Regions from separate parts of the Neobacillus sp. GCM10027624 genome, predicted to be linked through region 4. Evidence: riboswitches for the same ligand, from Rfam matches in the RefSeq annotation. Region 4 holds a riboswitch; each other region holds the start of a gene.
What was found. Region 4 has a riboswitch for lysine ahead of ACFQZ9_RS17145 (aspartate kinase). Riboswitches for the same ligand answer to the same signal wherever they lie in the genome.
Positions count from the first base shown of each region.

Region 1 (5,590 bases), on a different contig from region 4:
TTTTAAAATCGCTGATGTTGAATTTGCTGTTCTTGAACCTAAAGGGAATTTGAGTGCTTTATTGAAAAAAGAAAATCGTCCTCTTACCCCAAAAGATTTGCAAATGAAAACAGCCAATGAAAAAGAGCCTCAAACCGTTATTATGGATGGGAAAATTTTAGATGAAGCATTGCGTTCATCAGGGAAAAGCCGTGGCTGGCTTAATACAGAATTAGAAAAACTCGGGGTAACACTTGATAATGTGTTTATTGGACAGGTCGACTCATACGGGGAATTAACCATTGATATTTATGATGACAAATTACAAGTGCCTTCCCCGCAGCAAAGGCCTCTGCTTATGGCAATGCTGAAAAAGACTCATGCTGACCTAGAACTATTTTCTCTAGCCACAGAGTGTCAAAATTCAAAGGAAATGTATCAGAAGAATGCGATGATTGTACAAAATGCAATGGATCAGTTAGAACCATATTTGAATGGTTAAAAAGAAAGATCCTTATTCAATAGATAAGGATCTTTTCGTCTTTACGAACTTATTTTCATTTTTCGCGGAATCCGGTACATTGAACTTCTTCGTAAATTCTTCTTTGTTAAAGCCCCCCATTGGTAATGTATCATTCCCATTTTCTTTTGCAATTAAAAAGGCTTGCTCCTTAAACTAGGAGCAAGCCTTTTGTGTACTAATTTGGACTGGGTCGATGAAACAGTCCCATTACTTCGATTGTTTCGGTAATATTAACAAATGCTGAAGTATCCACCTCAGAGATGAGATTTTTAACATCATTTAATTCATACCTGGAAATAACCGTGACTAAAATATTCCTTTTGTTATTGGAGTAACCGCCTACTCCATCCATTATGGTTAAACCTCTGTACAAATTAGATAGCAGATGTTTCCGCATTTCTTCGCCTTTTTCAGTAATAATCATAATGGTGAGCTTGGCATGATCCGTGTAAATGGCATCGACTACTTTACCGGTAACAAAAATGGAGACCAATGTATTAAGAGCAGAATCCCAATTGAATAAAAATCCACTGATGATAATGACTACACCGTTCATTCCAGATAGAAGGGCACCAATCGGAAAATCCATTTTTCTAGCTAGAATCATGCTAATGATATCAAAACCGCCTGTAGATCCAGAGCTGCGAAATACCATCCCAACCCCAAGTCCCGTAATAGCTCCTCCAAATATAGAAGAAAGTATTTTATCTTGCGCAATGGCATGAACAGGAATGATATAAAGACCAATCGAAATAATGATTACCGATAGGATTGAATTAATAATTAATCTTCTACCGAGCATTTTATATCCAATAATTAATAACGGAAGATTCAAAAGAAAGTTTGCAAATCCCGTATTTAACGGGGTTATCATCCCTAGAATCATGGAAATTCCGCTCATTCCTCCACTTAAGACTTGATGAGGAATTAAGAAAAGATTAAATCCAAAAGCAACAATGAGAGAACCGAAAACTATTCCAAGATATTGCAAGAAAGTGTCCCTCCTACTATCTATTCTTTTCAAATATCATACCGATTCTCGGTCCCCAAGTAAATTTAATAGTTTTTTACAATAATATACAATTATCAGATAAATATTAATTTTCTTTTATTAATCTTTTCGGATATTTTACCAATATTATTGAAAAAAACCTGATAAAATTGAATTTTTATGTAGGATATGTACTATTTATTCAATGATATATTTTCCCTTATTTTGATGGAAATTATTCTTCAAGAAAAACAATTGACAATTCTTTAATATTATTTATACTTTATTAATATATTAACTTTATTATTTAAATCCTCATCAAACCGATGAGGTAGAGGTCGCGGTTTTTATTAGTAATGCGGACGAGATGCGAGAGACATCGTTAACTCCGTTTGAAAGGAAAAGCCGCCGAAGCGTATTTTTTTCTCTTAAAAAAGTATGCTGGGGCTGTCTCCGAATAGGAACAGAACTGTCATGATTAGCCCTACCAGCCAATCGTGTTGAGCTATCTTTCGGAAGGTATGATGCGGGGTATTGATATGCCACCTGAATCTACTTCGGTGGCATTTTTTATTCCAAACTCCTTCCTATTAGAAGAGCTGTAGCACCTTTTTTTAGGTGCTGTAACTAGACAGCAAAGAAAAGGAGTATAGATAATATGCAAACTGCACGTGTATCAAAAGAAAATTCAAGTGCTGATGTTCTAATCTCGAACAAAGAAAAATCAGGATTAAAGCGCAGCTTAAAAGCCCGTCACCTTACAATGATCTCACTCGGGGGGACAATCGGGACAGGTTTATTCCTTGCAAGCGGCGGCGCAATCGCTACTGCCGGACCTGGTGGTGCGATTCTTTCCTATCTAATCATTGGGATTATGGTTTACTTTTTAATGACAAGCTTAGCCGAAATGGGCTCCTATATGCCGGTTGCTGGAAGCTTTAGTACGTATGCAACCAAATTTGTTGACCCTTCACTAGGATTTGCTCTTGGGTGGAACTATTGGTATAACTGGGCTATTACGATTGCTGCAGAATTAGCAGCTGTTACAATGATCATGAAATTTTGGTTTCCGCACACGCCATCTATTTTGTGGAGTGCCATTTTTTTAGCGATTATGTTTCTACTAAACTTTATTTCTGTTAAAGGCTTTGGTGAAGCAGAATATTGGTTCTCCTTAATTAAAGTTGTTACAGTTGTCATCTTTATTATTACTGGAACATTAATGATCTTTGGTATTATGGGCGGACATGTTATTGGTTTGAAGAATTTCACTGTTGGTGATGCCCCGTTCCATGGTGGTTTCATGACCATGCTTGGAATCTTTATGGCAGCAGGATTTTCTTTCCAAGGAACGGAGCTTCTTGGTGTGGCAGCCGGTGAAACAGACAATCCAGAAAAAGCAATTCCTCGTGCTGTTCGTCAAGTATTCTGGCGCATTCTATTATTCTATGTTTTAGCTATTTTAGTAATTGGTTTATTGATTCCATACACGAACGGTAACTTAGCAAACAGCGATGTAACGGTCAGTCCGTTTACACTTGTATTCCAAAAAGCAGGGATTGCCTTTGCTGCATCTGTCATGAATGCTGTTATTTTAACTGCGGTATTATCAGCAGGAAATTCAGGGATGTATGCCTCAACTCGTATGCTTTGGGATTTAGCTCGTCAAGGTAAAGCACCAAAATTCCTTGGCAAATTAAATAAAAATGGTGTACCTGTTAATGCCTTAATCGTTACTACTTTAGTCGGTACTCTTGCATTTCTTGCTTCCCTCTTCGGTGATGGAACTGTATATATTTGGTTATTGAATGCTTCAGGTATGTCAGGGTTCATCGCTTGGCTTGGAATTGCAATTTGCCATTACCGCTTCCGTAGAGCCTATGTTGCACAAGGCAGGGACTTAAGCAAGCTTCCATATAAATCTAAGCTTTTCCCATTTGGTCCGATCTTTGCCTTTGTTGTGTGCGGATTCGTCGTTTTAGGCCAAAACTACTCCGCATTTACCGGAGACCATATCGATTGGAATGGTGTATTAGTCTCCTATATCGGATTGCCATTATTTATCATCTTATGGTTAGGATATAAATTTACAAAGAAGACGAAATTAATCCCTTTAGATAAATGTGATTTAAATAACTAACTAAAATAGCACGCCTCGGCGTGCTATTTTTTATGCCTTAAAACAACGGGAACCTTCTTCAAACAACGATATATCTTTTCTTTCTTTCAAAATAGAAAAACAGACTCAAAACCTTGGGCCTGTTTTAACAAATATTATTCATCTTCTGATGACCAAACATACAGATCTTCTATCTGGCAATTCAATTCTTTGGAAATAGTCATGGCATTGTTCAAATTCATTACCCTCTTGGATAAATAATCATTGAGCTGACTTTTAGGAATATTCGTATTCCTTTCCAAACTGTCTAAATCCATACTGTTTTTTGATAATAATTCTTTGAGGTTACTCTTTTTCGCCTTATAATTCGTCAAAATGACACCTCACTTTTTATTTAGTATAACATACTATTTCAAAATTGGAAGGTAATAGATAGATGAGTCATATTTTTCCAAAAAATAATAAAGTTCCTCTTCTATAACAAGGAGTATTTTTTCATACTATAGTATAATGGAGATAGAATATTAAATGGGGTGTTAATTTGGGAAGTTCAAATAACCGCTATAATAGTGGAGAGGTTGTATATATTAAAGGAACGGAAGAGATGGTTACGATTTTGAAATGGCAATACGTAAAAAACATGAAAAGATATTCTTATGTTGTTAAAGAGCATCCATCAACATTTTTCTTCGAAGAGGAATTACACCGTCCGTAATTCCTCGCTACTCAAATCCAAAAAAAGAAGACCATTCCGGCCTTCTTTTTATTTTTGTTTTTCATTAAAAATCTGCGTTTCCTGTTGTTCTTGGGAATGGAATAACATCTCTAATATTAGACATGCCTGTTAAGTACATGATTAAGCGTTCGAAACCTAGACCATATCCTGAGTGTTTTGTACCGCCGTACTTTCTTAACTCCAGATACCACCAATAATCTTCCTCGCTCATTCCGAGATCTTTGATTTTTGAGGCAAGAATCTCTTCGCGCTCCTCACGCTGACTGCCGCCAATCAGTTCACCGATACCAGGCACAAGTAAGTCAGTTGCAGCAACGGTCTTGCCATCTTGGTTTAATCTCATATAGAAAGCTTTGATTTCTTTCGGGTAATCCGTAACAAATACTGGCTTCTGGAAGACTTTTTCGCATAGGTAGCGTTCATGCTCGGTTTGTAGGTCTAATCCCCACTCAACAGGGTAAGCAAACTGCTCTCCGGACTTTTCTAAAAGTTCAATTGCCTCCGTATAGGTTACACGGCCAAAATCTGAAGTATGGGCGTTTTTAAGTCGATCTAACAAGCCCTTTTCAATAAAGCTGTTAAAGAAATTCATTTCTTCAGGTGCCTGCTCAAGAACGTAGCCAATCACGTATTTCACCATTTCCTCTGCAAGATCCATAATGTCTGGAAGCTCTGCAAAAGCAACCTCTGGTTCAATCATCCAGAATTCAGCTGCATGCCTTGCCGTATTGGAGTTCTCTGCTCTAAATGTCGGACCAAAGGTATATACATTTCGGAATGCCAAGGCAAAGGCTTCACCGGATAACTGACCGCTAACCGTAAGATTCGTTTCTTTACCGAAGAAATCCTTCGTATTATCGACTTTTCCTTCATCATTTTTAGGGAGATTGTCCATGTCCAGTGTTGTGATCCTGAACATTTCACCCGCCCCCTCCGTGTCACTTCCTGTAATAATTGGCGAATGAACATACACGAAGCCTTTTTCTTGGAAAAATTGATGGATCGCATAAGATGCCAGTGAGCGTATACGGAATACTGCTGAAAATGTATTTGTTCTTGGCCGTAAATGAGCAATCGTCCTTAAATACTCAAATGAGTGCTTTTTCTTTTGCAGTGGGTAATCGACATTCGAAGTCCCTTCAATGGAAATTTCAATTGCTTTAATTTCAAAAGGCTGTTTTGCTTGTGGCGTATGAATAAAATCACCGACAACCTTAATCGATGAGCTGATTGGGAGCTTAG
Region 1 is NZ_JBHTHD010000014.1:53,733-59,322, reverse strand. It holds gene ACFQZ9_RS24135 (DUF421 domain-containing protein) at 1-481, shown strand, start outside; gene ACFQZ9_RS24130 (YitT family protein) at 678-1,493, opposite strand; lysine riboswitch at 1,818-2,009, shown strand; gene ACFQZ9_RS24125 (amino acid permease) at 2,152-3,633, shown strand; gene ACFQZ9_RS24120 (helix-turn-helix domain-containing protein) at 3,768-3,986, opposite strand; gene ACFQZ9_RS24115 (hypothetical protein) at 4,154-4,327, shown strand; gene asnS (asparagine--tRNA ligase) at 4,392-5,590, opposite strand, start outside.
Region 1: another riboswitch for lysine. It lies ahead of ACFQZ9_RS24125 (amino acid permease); the one in region 4 lies ahead of ACFQZ9_RS17145 (aspartate kinase).

Region 2 (5,590 bases), on a different contig from region 4:
TTCACTGGGGCACTTTAAGCGATCAAAGAACAGTAGTTGGAACCCTTGGCACGATTGAAGCGCGTGTTAAGGATGCAAAAATTGCAAACCCAAGCATGATTGTGATTGGCGAGGTTGTCCGCTTACATGATAGACTGAACTGGTTCGAGGAAGAAATCGTTCCTCATTTACCAGTTGTTCAAGGGTAAGCGGAAAGGAGCAATCTGCATGAAAGCGATTCTTTATATCTGCCATGGAACAAGATCAAAAAAGGGAGCCGAAGAGGTAAAGTCCTTTTTGAATAGGGTAATAGAACGTGTGGATGTCCCGATTCAGGAAATCAGTTTTTTGGAATTAACCGATCCTTCTATTGAAGAAGGCTTTAGGAGATGTGTGGAAAAAGGTGCATCGGAGATTACCGTGGTGCCGATTTTTCTTTTAGCAGCTGGTCATATTAAAGAAGATATTCCGAATGCACTATTCGTATTAGGCAAACAGTATCCAGAGGTCCAAGTGCAGGTAAGGAATCCGTTTGGCGTGCAGGATGAAATTCTCGATGCGATTGCTGAACTAGCAAGAGGGGTTGCTGGGGAGGTCACTTCACAGGATTCATTATTAATAGTTGGCAGGGGCAGCAGCGATCCCAGCATCGGCACTGCGTTTGAGTTGATTGCCAATGGAATCCAAGAACGGCTCCAAACGGATCAGGTGTCCGTTTGTTACCTCGCGGCTGCAGAACCGAGGCTGGAGCAAGGGTTTGAGGCGGTCTTGGAGGCAGGATCGGGGAGAGTTATTGTCATTCCCTATCTTTTATTCTCCGGACTACTTTTAGGCGAAATCAACCAAATGATTCGCAAAAAGCAAACAGAAGACCAGGAAATCATCTGTACAGGCCAACTAAGCCGGCATCGAGTAATTGAAGACATTGTGGTCAACGGATTCGACAAAATTCGGTGAGTGACAGGCACCACCCGAATTTTGTCGAAACACAATAAGAGAGGCACCTTCCAAATTTGGGAGGTGCCTTTCCTTATTGTATTGAAATTTAAACAAGCTGTAGAATACTTTGTAGTGTGTTGGTTTCTTCGTCGGTTAGTGGGACCATTGGGAGACGGACGCCGCCAACGTTGACACCTTTTAGATTAAGGGCTGCTTTGACCGGTGTTGGGTTTGGAGCAGCAAATAATGCTTTCATGACTGGAAGTAGTCTGCGATGCGCTGCAGCTGCCTCTTGGACATGACCACTTTTAAAGAGATTGACCATCTCCTGCATCTCATTTCCAATGATATGGGAGGCAACGGAAACAATTCCTGCACCGCCGATTGCTAAGACCGGAATGGTTAAACCATCATCACCACTGTATAAAGTGAAATCACTCGGTGTTTGGCTAATCACTTCTGCCATGGCGTCTAAATTGCCGCTAGCTTCTTTAATAGCTACGATATTTGGAATCTGGGAAAGACGAACAATTGTCTCAACGGACATATTGACCACACTTCGCCCAGGAATATTATAGAGCATAATCGGTAATGCTGTGGACTCGGCAATAGCTTTAAAGTGTTGATATAAACCCTCTTGTGATGGCTTGTTATAGTATGGGGCCACGAGCATAATCCCATCCACACCCGCTGCTTCAGCCTGTTTTGTTAAACTAATTGAAGCCCTCGTGTTATTCGAACCTGTTCCGGCAATGACAGGAATCCTGCCGTTTACGACATCCACAACAAACTTAAAAAATTCAACTTTTTCATCCGTGGTTAATGTAGGAGATTCTCCAGTGGTACCAACGACTACCAATCCATCCGTCCCATTTTCAATTAGGTAATTTACTAATGTTCTTGTTGCGTTAAAATCAATCTCGCCTTCATGATCAAATGGCGTAACCATAGCAGTTAAAACTTGGCCAAAATTCATTTTTCCTCACCCTTTAAATTATTTTTTTTATAAATTAGAGGTGGCTAAGGACATTCCAAGTCAACGCAAAAAAGCAGCAACGAAGGCTCGCTGCTGCAATAGAAACATAAATAAAAAACAAGTTCCCGTGCGTGAGATAGCCCTCCATATAGTTCCCTATATGACAGTTCTGTATTTATTCAATAGCAGAACCAGCTCCAAGACAAATGAGAGTCTTATAAGCTTCGGCAAATTCCCCTTTCCATAATCATCCCAGGACCTCATTATCCTCCAACTATGTACTAATGGTCTTTGCGCCTCTATCCTCACTTCAAAAGGTTTGAAGTAAGAAGATATTTAATTAACACTAAATATATCAGATTTCCCCTTCAAATTCAAGGGGACAAGGTCGACAAAATTCGGGTGGTGCCTGTCAGCGCCCGAATTTTGTCGATCAAAAAGATTCTAAGAAAATTCTAAGATTGACTGGCTATACTGTCCGAGAATAGAGGAATTGGTTAGGAGGATTTTTTATGAAGAAAATGGATAAGAAGTGGGTTGTTCTTTGTTCTACAGCTGTTGCAGCGGTGTATGCTGCTGGATTTGTTACTACAGAGACGCAGGCTTCTATTGATCAGCCGTTACACCATATTGCAGCTAATGTTCAAGCTAGGCATATTACAATAAATCACTCTAATGAAAAGGTCGGCGAACAAAAGAGCAAGCAAAATAAAGGGATCTATAAGGATGGGACGTTTACAGGTACAGGTACGAATCGGCGAGGATTTATTGATGTAGCTGTCACAATTAAGAATGACAAAATTACCACCGTAGAGATTAGCCATTTTGCAATGCATTATTCAGAAAGTGACATAGTAGGACTGCCTGATGAAGTAGTGCAAAAACAAAGTGCCCAAGTGAATAATGTTTCTGGGGCGACTTATAGTACACAGGCTTTTGAGGACGCTGTGATGGATGCACTTTCCCAAGCCCATAACGTGAAAGGATAATCTATGAAAAAAACAAAATTGTACATGGATACTGTTGTTGACATAAAGGTCGTTTCAAATAAGTCGAAGAAAGAGACGGAAGCAAAAATAACTCGTGCCTTTGAGGCATTTCAGCATGTAGAACAAGCATGCAGCCGTTTCAGCTCATCAAGTGAGCTAATACGAGCTTGTGAGACTATCGGAGTACCAGTAAAAATCAGTCCTTTTCTATTTGAACCTCTTTATATTGCGATTGAAATGGCTAAATTAACGGATGGACTATTTGACCCGACGGTAGGAAAGGTGATGGAAATGAATGGATTTAATCGACACTATATTTCTGGACAGATGATGAAAAGTGTTTCTTCTGATTCGGTTTCTTATCATGATATCGAACTAGATCAGTACAATCATACAGTAACTTTAAAAAAGCCGATGGTCATTGATCTTGGAGCTGTTGCAAAAGGGTTCGCAATTGATCTGGCTGCTAATGAATTAAAGGAATTTAAGGGATTTGTCATTAACGCTGGAGGCGATTTATTTGCATTCGGTGTGGATGACAACGGGGAAAAATGGAAAATTGGAATCCAGCATCCGTACCAAAAGGATTCCATCATTGAAACGATAGAGATATCAAACGAAGCCGTCTGTACATCTGGCAGCTATGAACGCAGAAATCCAGATAAGTCAGATTCACATCATTTGGTAAATCCAAAAACAAAATGCTCCCCGAATGAATGGATTAGCTGCAGTGTCATCGCACCGTTTGCAATGATGGCAGATGCCTTTTCAACAGCCTCCTTTTTACTTGGAGTAAAAAAAGGAAAACAATTAATCGAACATTTAGCTTTAAAAGGGATCCTTATCACATCAGAATTACAGATTAATAAAGTTGGAGGGATTTAAGTGTCAGGGAAAAAGTGGTTCAAAACACCAAAGGGCTATGTCGCGACAGCCATGGTTTTTTATCTATTCATCGCATCTATTGGGTCAAAAAGTATGCTGGGGATAGAGAACAGTATGATCGCTATTGTGGCATCAATCTTTGTAGATAATATCCTATGTAGAATTATGGATAGAAGAAGCAGCAAGGACAGTACAGTAATAACAGCCTTAATCATTTCACTTATCTTAAGTTTTACGACATCTGGGATGGTTGTGGCAGGGACAGCGATTCTCGCCATCTTGTCCAAGCATCTATTCGTTTATAAGAAAAAACCAATCGTTAATCCTGCTGCTTTCGGTTTACTGTTATCGATTTTTATTTTTCAAATAGGCCAAAGCTGGTGGGGGGCTTTTGGGGATCTTCCTGCCTGGACTATTTTGTTTCTTTTAATTGGCGGGTATTTTGTAACTGAACGAGTTAATAAATTTCCACAGGTATTTTCATTCTTAGGGACCTTTTTTGTATTACTGCTTATACTTGGTTTAATAAGTATAGGAGATGCGGCAGATGCTCTTCGTCCGCCATTTATCAATGCGACCTTATTTTTCGCCTTTTTCATGCTCACAGATCCGCCAACCTCACCGGCAAAATATAAGCAGCAAATCTACTTTGGGGTACTTGCTGCCGTTTCAGGGGTTATTATATATGGCCTTTTCGGCGGACTAACCTATTTATTTATCGGCTTATTTGCCGGGAATTTTTATAACTATTGGAATAAACGTTCTACCTCAAAAGCATCCGCCATGAGGCAAGTTACAAAAACACAAAGGGCAGTTAGTAAATTGTAAAGCTAGCTATATTCTTTGCTTCGTGATTAAAATATTGAAATAATTGGGACAAACTATGCAGGATAAAAAGAAAGGGAGTGGGCAGGCATCTATGCGTGTATTGGTCATAGAAGATGATGGACCTTTAAGAAGGATCATTTCTAGAATATTAGAGGAAGAACAGTACGAAGTGGACCAGGCTGAAAACGGGGAAGAAGGGTATTTTATGGCTTCGACCGGTGAGTACGATCTGATCACGCTGGATATTATGCTGCCAATGATGGATGGATACGCGGTGATGAGAAAGCTGCGGAGTGAAGGCAATCAATCCCCGACCTTATTTCTGACTGCAAAGGATCGGATTGAAGATAAGGTAAAGGGTCTTGACTTTGGTGCGGATGATTATATTGTCAAACCCTTTGCTACAGAAGAGTTTTTAGCGAGAGTGCGATCTTTACTTAGACGGTCTGGGAAAATAGGAATCGAAGGAAGGATGACCTATGGCCCCGTTCTCTTAGACACCAACCTGCATGAGGGTTATATACATGAAACGGCTCTAAAGTTAACGATTAAAGAATATGAACTTCTTTTTTACCTTATACAAAATAAAGAGCAAATCCTAACCCGGGATCAGATTTATCAAAGAGTTTGGGGAATAGAGAGTGAAACGACAGACGCCATTGTTGAACTCTACATCCATTATTTACGGAAAAAATTGGCCCCTTTTGAGCTTGAGCGGTTGATTCGGACCATAAGGGGTGTAGGGTATATGTTAAAGGAGTAAGGTAGAGCAATGTTTAAAAAAACTAGACGCAGGCTCGTTATCCTGAATGCACTTGTATTTTTTATCCTTCAAAATGCTTTTGGGGCCATTATTTATTTTTATACGCATTATAGTTTATACCATCAGGTGGATCAGACCGTTTTAGAAAAGCGAAATCATTTGCAGCGAGAGAGAGAGAAACTCGGCAAGGAATTAAGTCCAGAGCGTGAAGAGAACCATCGGTTAGTTTAT
Region 2 is NZ_JBHTHD010000012.1:25,743-31,332, forward strand. It holds gene cobA (uroporphyrinogen-III C-methyltransferase) at 1-188, shown strand, start outside; gene ACFQZ9_RS20960 (sirohydrochlorin chelatase) at 208-936, shown strand; gene dapA (4-hydroxy-tetrahydrodipicolinate synthase) at 1,025-1,894, opposite strand; lysine riboswitch at 2,024-2,204, opposite strand; gene ACFQZ9_RS20970 (FMN-binding protein) at 2,407-2,883, shown strand; gene ACFQZ9_RS20975 (FAD:protein FMN transferase) at 2,887-3,768, shown strand; gene ACFQZ9_RS20980 (RnfABCDGE type electron transport complex subunit D) at 3,769-4,596, shown strand; gene ACFQZ9_RS20985 (response regulator transcription factor) at 4,688-5,359, shown strand; gene ACFQZ9_RS20990 (sensor histidine kinase) at 5,369-5,590, shown strand, end outside.
Region 2: another riboswitch for lysine. It lies ahead of dapA (4-hydroxy-tetrahydrodipicolinate synthase); the one in region 4 lies ahead of ACFQZ9_RS17145 (aspartate kinase).

Region 3 (5,590 bases), on a different contig from region 4:
ACTGCTCCTCCAACTGCTCTCTCGGCCATTTTTTCTGCCCCGAATCCAAGTCACTTCGAATTAATAACAACATCCAAATCGAGAACGCAGCGGAGAATAGGTAGTATTCCCTTATAAAAGCATCGTCCGCTATTCCCGCATGCTCACAATAGGTTTTCAAAGCCAACTCCCGAAACGGATGAGGTACCTGCTTCGGAAAAATAGGATGAGCTAGATCAAGCAGATGATACAAATCCCAATAGGGTGCATTCAGGTGGGTATGCTCCCAATCCAGCACCACCACTTTCTCACCCGCCCTTGCAATATTGCCAATATGGAGATCTCCGTGTGATAACACGAGCCTTTTTGAAAAATTAACCCTATCAAGCAGAGGAAAAATCTCACCCATCCCCAAGCCCTGAACCAAAACCTTTTTCTCAGTAAGTTCTAAAACAATGTCCTCCATTTTCGGTTTAAGCCCCATCACAGGAAGTCCCACCATTCCTTCAACAGATAGGGAGTGCCATCCCCCCATCAGCCTAACCACTTCTAAAACTGTTTCCTCCCGAAAATCATGACGAAGTGATCCAAGATCCTCAAAAATCATCCAATTCTCATCGAGCTCCGGAGCAACCGAATGAGCCAGCAGTTTAGGATAGATCTCCGGAAAAGAGGGGAGGACATACTTATACACCCAAACCTCTTTCCCTAACTGCTCGTTATTGGTTAATGGCTTAAAAATGAAACTTTCAGTCGGAGACAGATAAAAGCGCTCAACAAATTTGCCATTCATTCCTTGGTAAAGCTTCTCACTCTTATAGATTTTTTCACTGTTTAACGTCCCATTCGAAAGGACTAGTCTTTTAAGGCGATCCATAGTTCCTCCAACTCACTTTTAGTACATTTTATTCAGGCAAATGCAATTCATTAAAAAAAGCCCAACAAATTTGTTGGACTTTCCATTTTAAAAAAGAGCCACTGATTTTCTCAAAGCTTCAAGCTCTTGGCGCAGTTTTCGGTTTTCCCTTTGAACAGCTTCAATCTCTGTTTCGTCCTTTGAAACGACAGGGAATAAAAGATTGATTTCATACCAGGTCTTGCCATCTACAGATTCCATTGGCTGACACTGCTTAACATTCGCTTTGGGATATCTTTTTTTTACTAATGAAACTTCATCCTGTGAAAGCCTTAATTCACGGAAATTGACTCCATCCGCAAAAGACCTCGATAAAAACTCTTCAAACTTCTCCATTTCTTTAAAAATCATCCTTTTCTCACCCTCCATTTTGACTATTCAAATGGCTAATCACGACATCACTTTCGGCATCGTATTAACGTAGAAAAGGAAGGATCAGTGCTATTTTTCTGATTTTTGACATTACTTTTTTTTATTTAACCTCATATTATATTTATTACGTTCTTTTTTAGATATGCAAATTAAAAAAATTGCCCCCAATAGGGGCAATCTCATTATAATATCTTGTTTAAAAATCGCTGGGTCCGCTCATGCTTTGGATTTGAAAAAATTTCATTTGGAGACCCTTCTTCAATGATATTCCCATCTGCCAACATGATAATCCGGCTTGCCACTTCGCGTGCAAATCCCATTTCATGGGTGACAATCACCATCGTCATGCCTTCTTCAGCTAATTCCTTCATTACCTGAAGGACTTCACCAACCAGCTCCGGGTCAAGTGCAGAGGTTGGTTCATCAAAAAGCATCACCTTTGGTTCCATCGCCAATGCCCTGGCAATTGCAACACGCTGCTTTTGCCCGCCTGACAGCTGATCCGGATAAAAATTAGCCTTATCGGATAATCCAACCTTTTTCAAAAGATTCAATGCCTTAGAAGTTGCCTGGGCCTTCGTTTCTTTTTTCACATAGATTGGCGCCTCGATGATATTTTCAAGCACGGTTTTATGAGGAAACAGGTTAAAATGTTGAAAAACCATTCCGACTTTTTCCCTTATTTTATTGAGATTGGATTTCCCATGGTCAACCTTTTCCGAATCAATGATAATCTCGCCATTATTCGCGGTCTCCAAGAAATTCATACAACGAAGCAGTGTACTTTTTCCAGAACCACTAGCACCAATCAGCACGACAACCTCTTTTTCTTGAACCTGCAAATTAATATTTTTTAAGACTTCTAGTTCACCGAAGGACTTGGATAAATGTTTAATTTCAATCACGCTACTGCTGCCTCCTTCGGTTTACTGACATCTAGCTTCCTCTCAACCCGGTTTGCTAACCATGTAAAGATTAGCACAATGATTAAATAATAAAAACCGACAACGAAATAAGTTTCAAACGGCATATAGTTTTCACCTTGTACCGTCAGTGCCGTATTGAATAGGTCTGTAACAGAAATATAGGCGACCAATGATGAATCCTTTAAGCTGATAATAAACTGATTGGCGAGTGGAGGAATCGAACGCTTGAAGGCTTGTGGGAAAATAATTCTCCTCATTGCAAGCGGCAACGGCATCCCTAACGACCTCGCCGCTTCCATTTGACCGCGGTCAATGGACTGCACCGCTCCCCTGAAAATTTCAGCAATATAAGCACCGGTATGAATACTCAATGCCAACGCGCCTGCGGTAAAGCTGTCCAGCGTGACCATATTGGCAATTCCATAGTATAAAAACATGATTTGAACAATTAACGGTGTACCACGGATAAGGCCAATATAGATGTCTGCCACGCGGTTTAACAGTTTTATAGAGGAAATTTTAAATCCGGCAAAAATCACTCCAATAATCATGGCAAACACTAAAGAAATAACCGTAATCGAGATGGTCATCCAGGTGGCCTTCAAGAAGGCCATACCATTTTCACTTAAGATCCCCGTCACATTGTGTAAAAATGTCAATGTTACAGCCTCCCTAAAAAGCTTTTTTATTTTTCTAAAAGATTTTCATTGAACCATTTCTTACTGATCTTTTCATAGGTGCCATCCTTTTGCATGTCAGCAATGGCTTTGTTGATTTTATCTGTGAGCGCCTTGTTTCCTTCCGTTACCGCTACACTAACACGGTCCTCATTTAACAGGTCACCAACCGCTTTAATTTTTAAATGCTTTTCATTTTTGGCATTCAAACCAACAATTTTATCCGTGATCACTGCATCAATACGGCCTAACGCTAAGTCTTGAAGGGCGTAAACATCACTTGGATAGCCCTTTACCTTATCGGATAATTTAACCGCCATATCCTTCCATGTGCTGGATTGGATCACTCCGATGGTTTTCCCTTTTAAATCGTCTTTTGATTGAATAGCATTATTGCTGTCTGCAACAAAAACTTGCGCGCCTGATAAATAGTATGGGTTTGTAAAATCAACCTGCTTGTCCCGCTCAGGTGTTGCGGTCATGCTTCCGATAATGGCGTCATACTTGTTTGCTTTTAATCCTTGAATAATTGTTTCCCATGGGTTCGTTACAGGGTTTGCCTTTAAACCGATTCTTTTTGCAATTTCGTTCCCAATTTCCACATCAAATCCAGACAATTTCCCATCCTTTTTAAAGTTTAATGGCGGATATAAACCGCTCATCGCAAAGGTTAACGAGCCATCCTTTACTAGTTTTAAGTCAGAACCTTTTGCTGTAGCCGTTTCGTTATTTTGCTTCGTTCCGCATGCTGATAAAACAAATACAAGCGCAACTGTTAGCAGAATCATTATTCTTTTCACAATATTCCCTCCTTTAAATTAAAAAAGGCACCGCCATATTCTTATGACGGTGCCTGGCACACCCTCATCTTTAAGCTTTGAAAAAGATAGTTCTCCACAATTCACTAAATTGTGACAGTTCTGCCCCTGTTTGAGTGCAGACCCAGCCTCCTGAAACTAGTGATTTCAGTGACTTCGGCGATTATTCCTTTTTCCTATTTTCATAGATTTCACTAAATCTCCAATAGGATACTCTTAAAAATCGCGACCTCTACCCCATCTCAAAACTTGAAAAGATGAGGATTTATTATTTTATTTTTCAAATAACAGTTTTTAGTATAGCGAAATAATATGATAAAATCAATAATAAATATTCAAAAAATATTATATTAATAAACTACTTGACGCCAAAAATCTTTAGGTATACATTTTTGTAAAAACATTTTATTCAAAAAGGGGAATGTACCATGCTTGAAAGCCGGGAAGCGGTTCTTGCTTTAACCACTCAGCTCGTGAATGTAGAAAGTATCGTTAATACAGCTGGCGAGAAGGCAATTGCCAATTCATTATATAAAATTATCGCAGATCTTCCTTATTTCTCCAAAAACACATCCTACTTGACATTAGAGAAGACAATTAATGATATTCATGAACGCTACAATGTGCTGGCCTTTGTGAAGGGAACAAAAGGTACAAGCAATCGAACGGTTATTTTAATGGGTCATATTGATACGGTAGGAATCGATGATTTTAATCAATTAAAGGAGCGCGCGTGTTTTCCTGATGAGTTAATGGAAGCACTAAGGCAGGAAGAGCTCCCTGTTTCTGCAAAAGAACATTTGGAATCCGGGGACTGGCTGTTTGGACGTGGCGTCCTTGATATGAAGAGCGGTGTCGCCAGCCATCTTTATCTTTTACAATACTATTCAGAGCATCCTGAGGAATTGGACGGAAATCTTGTCTTTTTAGCAGAATGTGATGAGGAGGACAGCTCCCACGGTATTTTATCTGCCTTAAAAGTATTAAAAAATTGGAAGGAGGAACATGACTTTGATTATGTTGCGGCCATTAATTCCGATTTCGTATCGCCCCGCTATGCTGGTGATATAAACCGCTATATTTATAAAGGCACGGTTGGGAAGCTCCTGCCATCGTTTTTTATCACAGGCGCTGAAACCCATGTCGGCTCCTGCTTTGAGGGCTTAGACCCGAACTTTATTGCGGCAGAACTAACCAAACAGATTAATTATAACCCTGAGCTTTGTAACGAGGCATTTGGGGAGACGACGGTACCGCCTGTTTCCTTAAAGCAAACCGACCTTAAACCATCCTATACCGTACAGACCGCCCTATCTGCATATGTTTACTACAACTTTTTTATCCACTCATGGTCTCCAAAGGATGTGCTGGAAAAGTTAAAGGAGCAGGCACTAATTGCCTTTGAAAGGGCACTTGCATCTTTTGATGAACGCTATAAACGTTACAGTGCGGCGAGTGGCGAGCCTTATGTAGAACTGCCATGGGCACCTCGAGTGTTTACATACGAGGAAATGGAACAAATGCTTATAGCGGAACATGGGGATGCGTTCGTTCGTCATATGAATGAATTTAAAGAGACATTGTTGCAAAATCAAGAACTTGATACGCGGATGTTTGCGGCAAGAGTAGTGGAGGAAGCCTGGAAATGGATGAAGGATAAAAATCCTGCCATCATTCTGTTTTACTCTTCACTGTATTCCCCGAGAATCGAATTAACAGGGAAAACAAGCCGTGAGCAGGCCTTGATTGACGCCTTGGATGAAGCAGTGCAGGCGGTACAGCCTATCTATCAGCACCCAATTGTGACAAGGAACTTCTTCCCGTATATTTCAGATATGAGTTTTGTTGCTTTAAGTGATGATCAAGAGGGAATTAATGCCGTTTCGAAAAATAATCCCGGTT
Region 3 is NZ_JBHTHD010000008.1:487,882-493,471, forward strand. It holds gene ACFQZ9_RS13605 (phosphotransferase) at 1-856, opposite strand, end outside; gene ACFQZ9_RS13610 (hypothetical protein) at 944-1,246, opposite strand; gene ACFQZ9_RS13615 (amino acid ABC transporter ATP-binding protein) at 1,450-2,172, opposite strand; gene ACFQZ9_RS13620 (amino acid ABC transporter permease) at 2,169-2,807, opposite strand; gene ACFQZ9_RS13625 (ABC transporter substrate-binding protein) at 2,879-3,658, opposite strand; lysine riboswitch at 3,750-3,931, opposite strand; gene ACFQZ9_RS13630 (M20/M25/M40 family metallo-hydrolase) at 4,117-5,590, shown strand, end outside.
Region 3: another riboswitch for lysine. It lies ahead of ACFQZ9_RS13625 (ABC transporter substrate-binding protein); the one in region 4 lies ahead of ACFQZ9_RS17145 (aspartate kinase).

Region 4 (5,590 bases):
TCAGTCATCCATTCGCCAAGCTCTTTGTGAAGAACATAGGCATTTTCATTTCCGTCCATTGACATAATCGCATTCCATTTTTGCTCTTCCTCTTTAACTTTACGATCAAATACAGAAGAAGAAATAGCATCAGAACTCTTTTCAAGTCCCCCAATATAGCGAACAGCGTTAGGACCGGCAACAGAACCACCGTAAATAGCAGATAGTAATGAATTCGCTCCTAAACGGTTAGCACCGTGCTGTGAATAATCACACTCACCTGCTGCAAATAAGCCAGGAATGTTTGTCATTTGGTCATAGTCAACCCACATACCGCCCATTGAATAGTGAACGGCAGGGAAAATTTTCATTGGAACTTTGTGCGGATCGTCTCCGACAAATTTTTCATAAATCTCAATAATTCCGCCTAATTTCACATCTAATTCATGTGGATCCTTGTGTGATAAATCAAGGAAGACCATGTTTTCCCCATTAACTCCTAGTTTCATATCCACACAGACATTGAAAATTTCACGTGTTGCAATATCACGTGGTACAAGGTTTCCATATGCAGGATATCTTTCTTCAAGGAAATACCAAGGTTTACCGTCTTTATAAGTCCAAATACGACCGCCTTCTCCACGAGCTGATTCACTCATGAGACGAAGTTTATCATCACCAGGAATTGCAGTTGGGTGAATTTGAATCATTTCACCATTTGCATAGGAAACACCTTGTTGATATAAAATTGACGCAGCAGAACCAGTGTTAATAACAGAGTTTGTTGATTTACCAAAGATAATCCCAGGGCCGCCAGTTGCCATAATTACGGCATCAGCCACGAAAGATTTAATCTCCATTGTTTTTAAATTTTGAGCAGCAATTCCGCGGCAAACGCCTTCGTCATCCAATACCGCACCAAGGAATTCCCATCCTTCGTACTTTGTAACCAAGCCCTCTACCTCATGGCGGCGAACTTGTTCATCCAACGCATAAAGTAGCTGCTGACCAGTAGTTGCACCGGCAAATGCTGTACGGTGATGCTGTGTTCCACCGAAGCGGCGGAAATCAAGTAATCCTTCAGGGGTACGGTTAAACATAACTCCCATTCGGTCAAATAAGTGAATAATACCAGGCGCAGCTTCACACATTGCCTTAACCGGAGGCTGATTTGCTAAAAAGTCTCCGCCATAAACTGTATCGTCAAAGTGAATCCAAGGAGAGTCGCCTTCCCCTTTAGTATTTACTGCTCCATTAATACCGCCTTGGGCACAAACAGAGTGAGAACGTTTCACCGGAACTAGAGAAAATAACTCTACCGGTGTACCCGATTCTGCCACCTTAACGGTTGCCATCAAGCCAGCTAAACCACCACCGACTACGATCACCTTACCTTTACTCATCGTGACTCACTCCCTAATCCTAAATCCAATATTTTTCCGTTCATTAATTTGTTGATCACACAAATGCTAGAAGCGCTTGAATTCCAATAATGGAAAGCAACACGAACACGATCAAAGTCACATATGTAGAAATGACTTGAGAACGTGGTGAAATTGTAATTCCCCAGCTTACCATAAATGACCATAAACCATTTGAGAAGTGGAAAATGACAGAAAGAACTCCCACTAAATAAAAAGCAAACATGAATGGTGAAGATAAAATATCAGCCATCATTTGGAAATTAAGCTCAGCTCCAAATGCCTTGGCGATCCGTGTTTCCCATACATGCCATGCAATAAAGATCAGGGCAATCACCCCTGTTATACGCTGCAGAATGTACATCCAGTTTCTGAAGTACCCCATTCTGCCAACATTGCTTTTTGATGTAAAGGCAATATATAGGCCATAGATTGCATGAAATAATAATGGCAAATAAATTAATACCCATTCTAGAACGATAAGGAATGGAAGATCCTCCATAAAATTTATTGCTTTTTGAAAGGATTCTGCTCCGCCCGTAGCGGCATGGTTGACTACTAGATGCACGATAAGGAACAAACCAATTGGAATGACCCCTAGCAGCGAGTGTACTCTTCGTGAAATAAACTCTCGATTTCCCGCCATAATTTACCCCCCTTAAATAATAAGAATGATGTTAAGTTTCCTTCCTTTTTATAATCCATTTAAAAAGAAATTTCAACCTAGCATCACTATGACAAAATTGTGACATGTCCATTTTACTCCTGTCGACAAAGAGCGTCAAGAAACCGTATACAGAATTATTTTTTAAAAATACAATTTTTTTTACGATTTTGATAGTAAAAGAGAATGCTAAGCGCTTACATTTTTGAGGTTTATTTTGGAAGCGTTTCCATTATAACTACATTTTATTTATCATTATGTAAAGGATAGAAATTAAAGTAAAAAGGTAATATAGTTATGATGGTAAACAAAAAAAGTATAGTGACATAACAATCCTTGCAATTGGATTCTTTAACCGTTTTCTAATCTAAAATTCAGTAATGAAATTTAACCAATATTGTATATAATAGAATGGTAGAAAGAGGGGATACTATTGAACGATAGTACGGCAGTTAATTTAAACACGCAATCAGATGAGACGAGAACCGTGTCGATTTTTGGATATGAGCTAATCCGAGAAATTCTTTTACCCGAAATTTTAGGAAAAGACACTCCTGAAATATTATATTGGGCAGGAAAACGATTAGCGAGAATGTACCCTTTAAATCATTATGATGAACTGATTGAGTTTTTCGAGAGGGCTTCATGGGGACATTTAACGATTAAAAGTGAGAATAAGGATGAAATGGAGTTTGAACTCATTAGTCCACTAATTGTTTCCCGAGTGAAATCAAAAGCTGAATATTACTTCCAGCTCGAGGCCGGTTTCCTTGCCCAGCAAATCGAACTTCAGAAAAAGGTCATCGCTGAAACCTTCGAACATCCTGTAAAAAAATCCAACAAAGTCCTCTTCACCGTAAAATGGGACAAAAAAGATACCCTAGACTAAAAAGTGACAGGCACTATGTGAAGAATTCACATAGTGCCTGTCACCGTTTGTGGACAAATTACTTGTTTTGTCCGCCTCAGACGGACATTGTTATTCTGTTACGGCGGATAGTTCGAAGGCGTTGTGAAGTGCTTGGACGGCTTTTAGCATATTTTCTTCTTCGACAACTGCTGACACCTTAATTTCTGAGGTGCTGACCATTTTTACTTGAATTTGATTGGAAGCCAATACTTCAAACATTCTGGCAGCAACCCCCGGATTGGAAATCATTCCTGAACCGACGATAGATACCTTGGATAATTGGTTCTCTGCATCAATTTGCTCGTAGCCTAGCAATTCTTTATGATCCTCAAGAACTTTTAAAGTTTCCATTAAATCTTCTGTTTTGATGGAGAAAGAAAGATTTGCAGCTCCTGCCTCTGTTGTACTTTGAATAATAATATCAACATTGATATGATGCTGTGCAAGTGTTGTAAAGATGGTAGACAGGCTTGTTAATGAATTCGCCAGACCTAATACCGTTACTTTCGTAATTTGATCCTCAAATGCGACACCGCGGACTACTAGATTTTGTTCCATTGTTGCTTCCTCCTCAATGATTGTTCCTTCAATTTTCTCCATACTTGAACGAACTTCAAGCCGTACCTGATAATTCTTCGCAAACTCGACAGCCCTTGGGTGGAGTACACCGGCACCTAAATTGGCAAGTTCAAGCATTTCATCATAAGAAATAGACTTCAACTGACGTGCTCCTTTAATATACCTGGGATCAGTCGTATATACCCCGGTTACATCTGTGTAAATATCACATCGATCCGCTTTTAGTGCAGCTGCCAATGCGACTGCCGTAGTATCAGAGCCGCCACGCCCTAGTGTGGTAATCTCGCCGCTTTCGGTAATGCCTTGGAAACCGGCAACGATGATAACCTTTCGATGTGACAATTGGCTTTCAATTGCCTCCGTTCTAACATCGGTAATTCGGGCATTTCCGTGAACAGGTTCCGTAACAATTCCGGCCTGCCAGCCTGTAAAGGAAACAGCCTCAAGTCCTTTTTGATTTAATGCCATCGATAATAAGGCAATCGAGACCTGCTCCCCCGTTGTAAGCAGCATATCCATCTCCCGTTTACTTGGCTGTGGAGAAATTTCTTTAGCTAATTTTACAAGCTGGTCTGTTGATTTTCCCATCGCGGAAACAACCACCACCACTTGGTTTCCTAATATCGTTTCATCTTTCACTCGTTCCGCCACATTCATGATTCTTTCAACGCTGCCAACGGACGTTCCCCCAAATTTCTGTACAATTAAACCCATTTTTTCCCCTTCTTCCTGTAAGGCTATGTAGTTCTGAAAAACAAAAAAAGCAATGAGAAGAGTATCTCATTGCTTTGGGAACACAAAAAAAGTATTCTTGCGTTTACAATGTAAGATAGCTCTCCAAGACCTACTATTAGTCTTGACAATCCAGTATTTATTCAACACAGGACCAGCAAAGAAAGAAATGAGACTCTCTTCACTTCGGCGAACATCCCCTTTCATGATTCTTCCTTGAAGCTCATCCTTCTCAGAACCACTACTCTTGAAGCTCGCACCTCTACCTACACTTTACGTTGATAAAGTGTTATTAAATTTTCACTCATTATAGCATAGGACTATTCTTCTGACAACGGTCAACTTTGAAGTTTTTTCATTAATTCTTCAGCAACATTTACCGGCAGGCCAGCTTCAATAAGTTCCTCAAGATTAGCTTCTTTCATTTTTTTCACGGAACCAAAATGCTTTAATAACATTTTTTTCCGCTTCTCTCCAATACCGGGGATATCATCGAGCAGCGATTGAAAAGCTGTTTTGCCACGGATCTGGCGATGAAAGGTAATCGCGAATCGGTGAACCTCATCTTGAATTCTTTGCAGCAAATAAAACTCCTGACTGTTCCTTGCAAGCGGGACTATTTCAAGTGGATTCCCGTACAACAATTGAGATGTACGGTGTTTTTCATCCTTCACTAGGCCGGAGATTGGAATATCGAGACCAAGTTCATTTTCTAATACATCTCTAACCGCCTCGACATGTCCCTTCCCGCCGTCAATGATGATTAAATCCGGAAGTGGAAGCTCTTCCTTTAAAGCCCTTGCATATCTTCGTCTTGTAACCTCGCGCATTGACTCATAATCATCAGGTCCCTGAACGGATTTAATTTTATATTTACGGTATTCCCGTTTGTTTGCCTTTCCATCGGTAAATACGACCATTGCCGACACCGGGTCCGTCCCTTGAATATTTGAATTATCGAAGGCTTCAATCCGATGCGGCGTATAAATTCCAAGAAGATTTCCAAGGGTCTCTACAGCCTTAATCGTTCTCTCTTCATCTTTCTCAATCAATGAAAATTTCTCATTCAAGGCAATCTTAGCATTTTTAATCGCCATTTTGACGAGATCCTTTTTCTGCCCGCGCTGCGGTTTTAACACCTTTACTTCAAGAAGTTGTTCAGCCATTTCCAGATCAATTTCATCCTGAATTAAAATTTCCTTTGGCTTAAAATGATTGGTCTTCTGATAAAATTGACCCAGGTAAGTGAGGATTTCCTCCTCTGGTTCATTGTAAATCGGGAACATGGATACATCCCGCTCAATG
Region 4 is NZ_JBHTHD010000011.1:191,251-196,840, reverse strand. It holds gene sdhA (succinate dehydrogenase flavoprotein subunit) at 1-1,382, opposite strand, end outside; gene ACFQZ9_RS17155 (succinate dehydrogenase cytochrome b558 subunit) at 1,438-2,046, opposite strand; gene ACFQZ9_RS17150 (YslB family protein) at 2,498-2,953, shown strand; gene ACFQZ9_RS17145 (aspartate kinase) at 3,044-4,267, opposite strand; lysine riboswitch at 4,376-4,558, opposite strand; gene uvrC (excinuclease ABC subunit UvrC) at 4,624-5,590, opposite strand, start outside.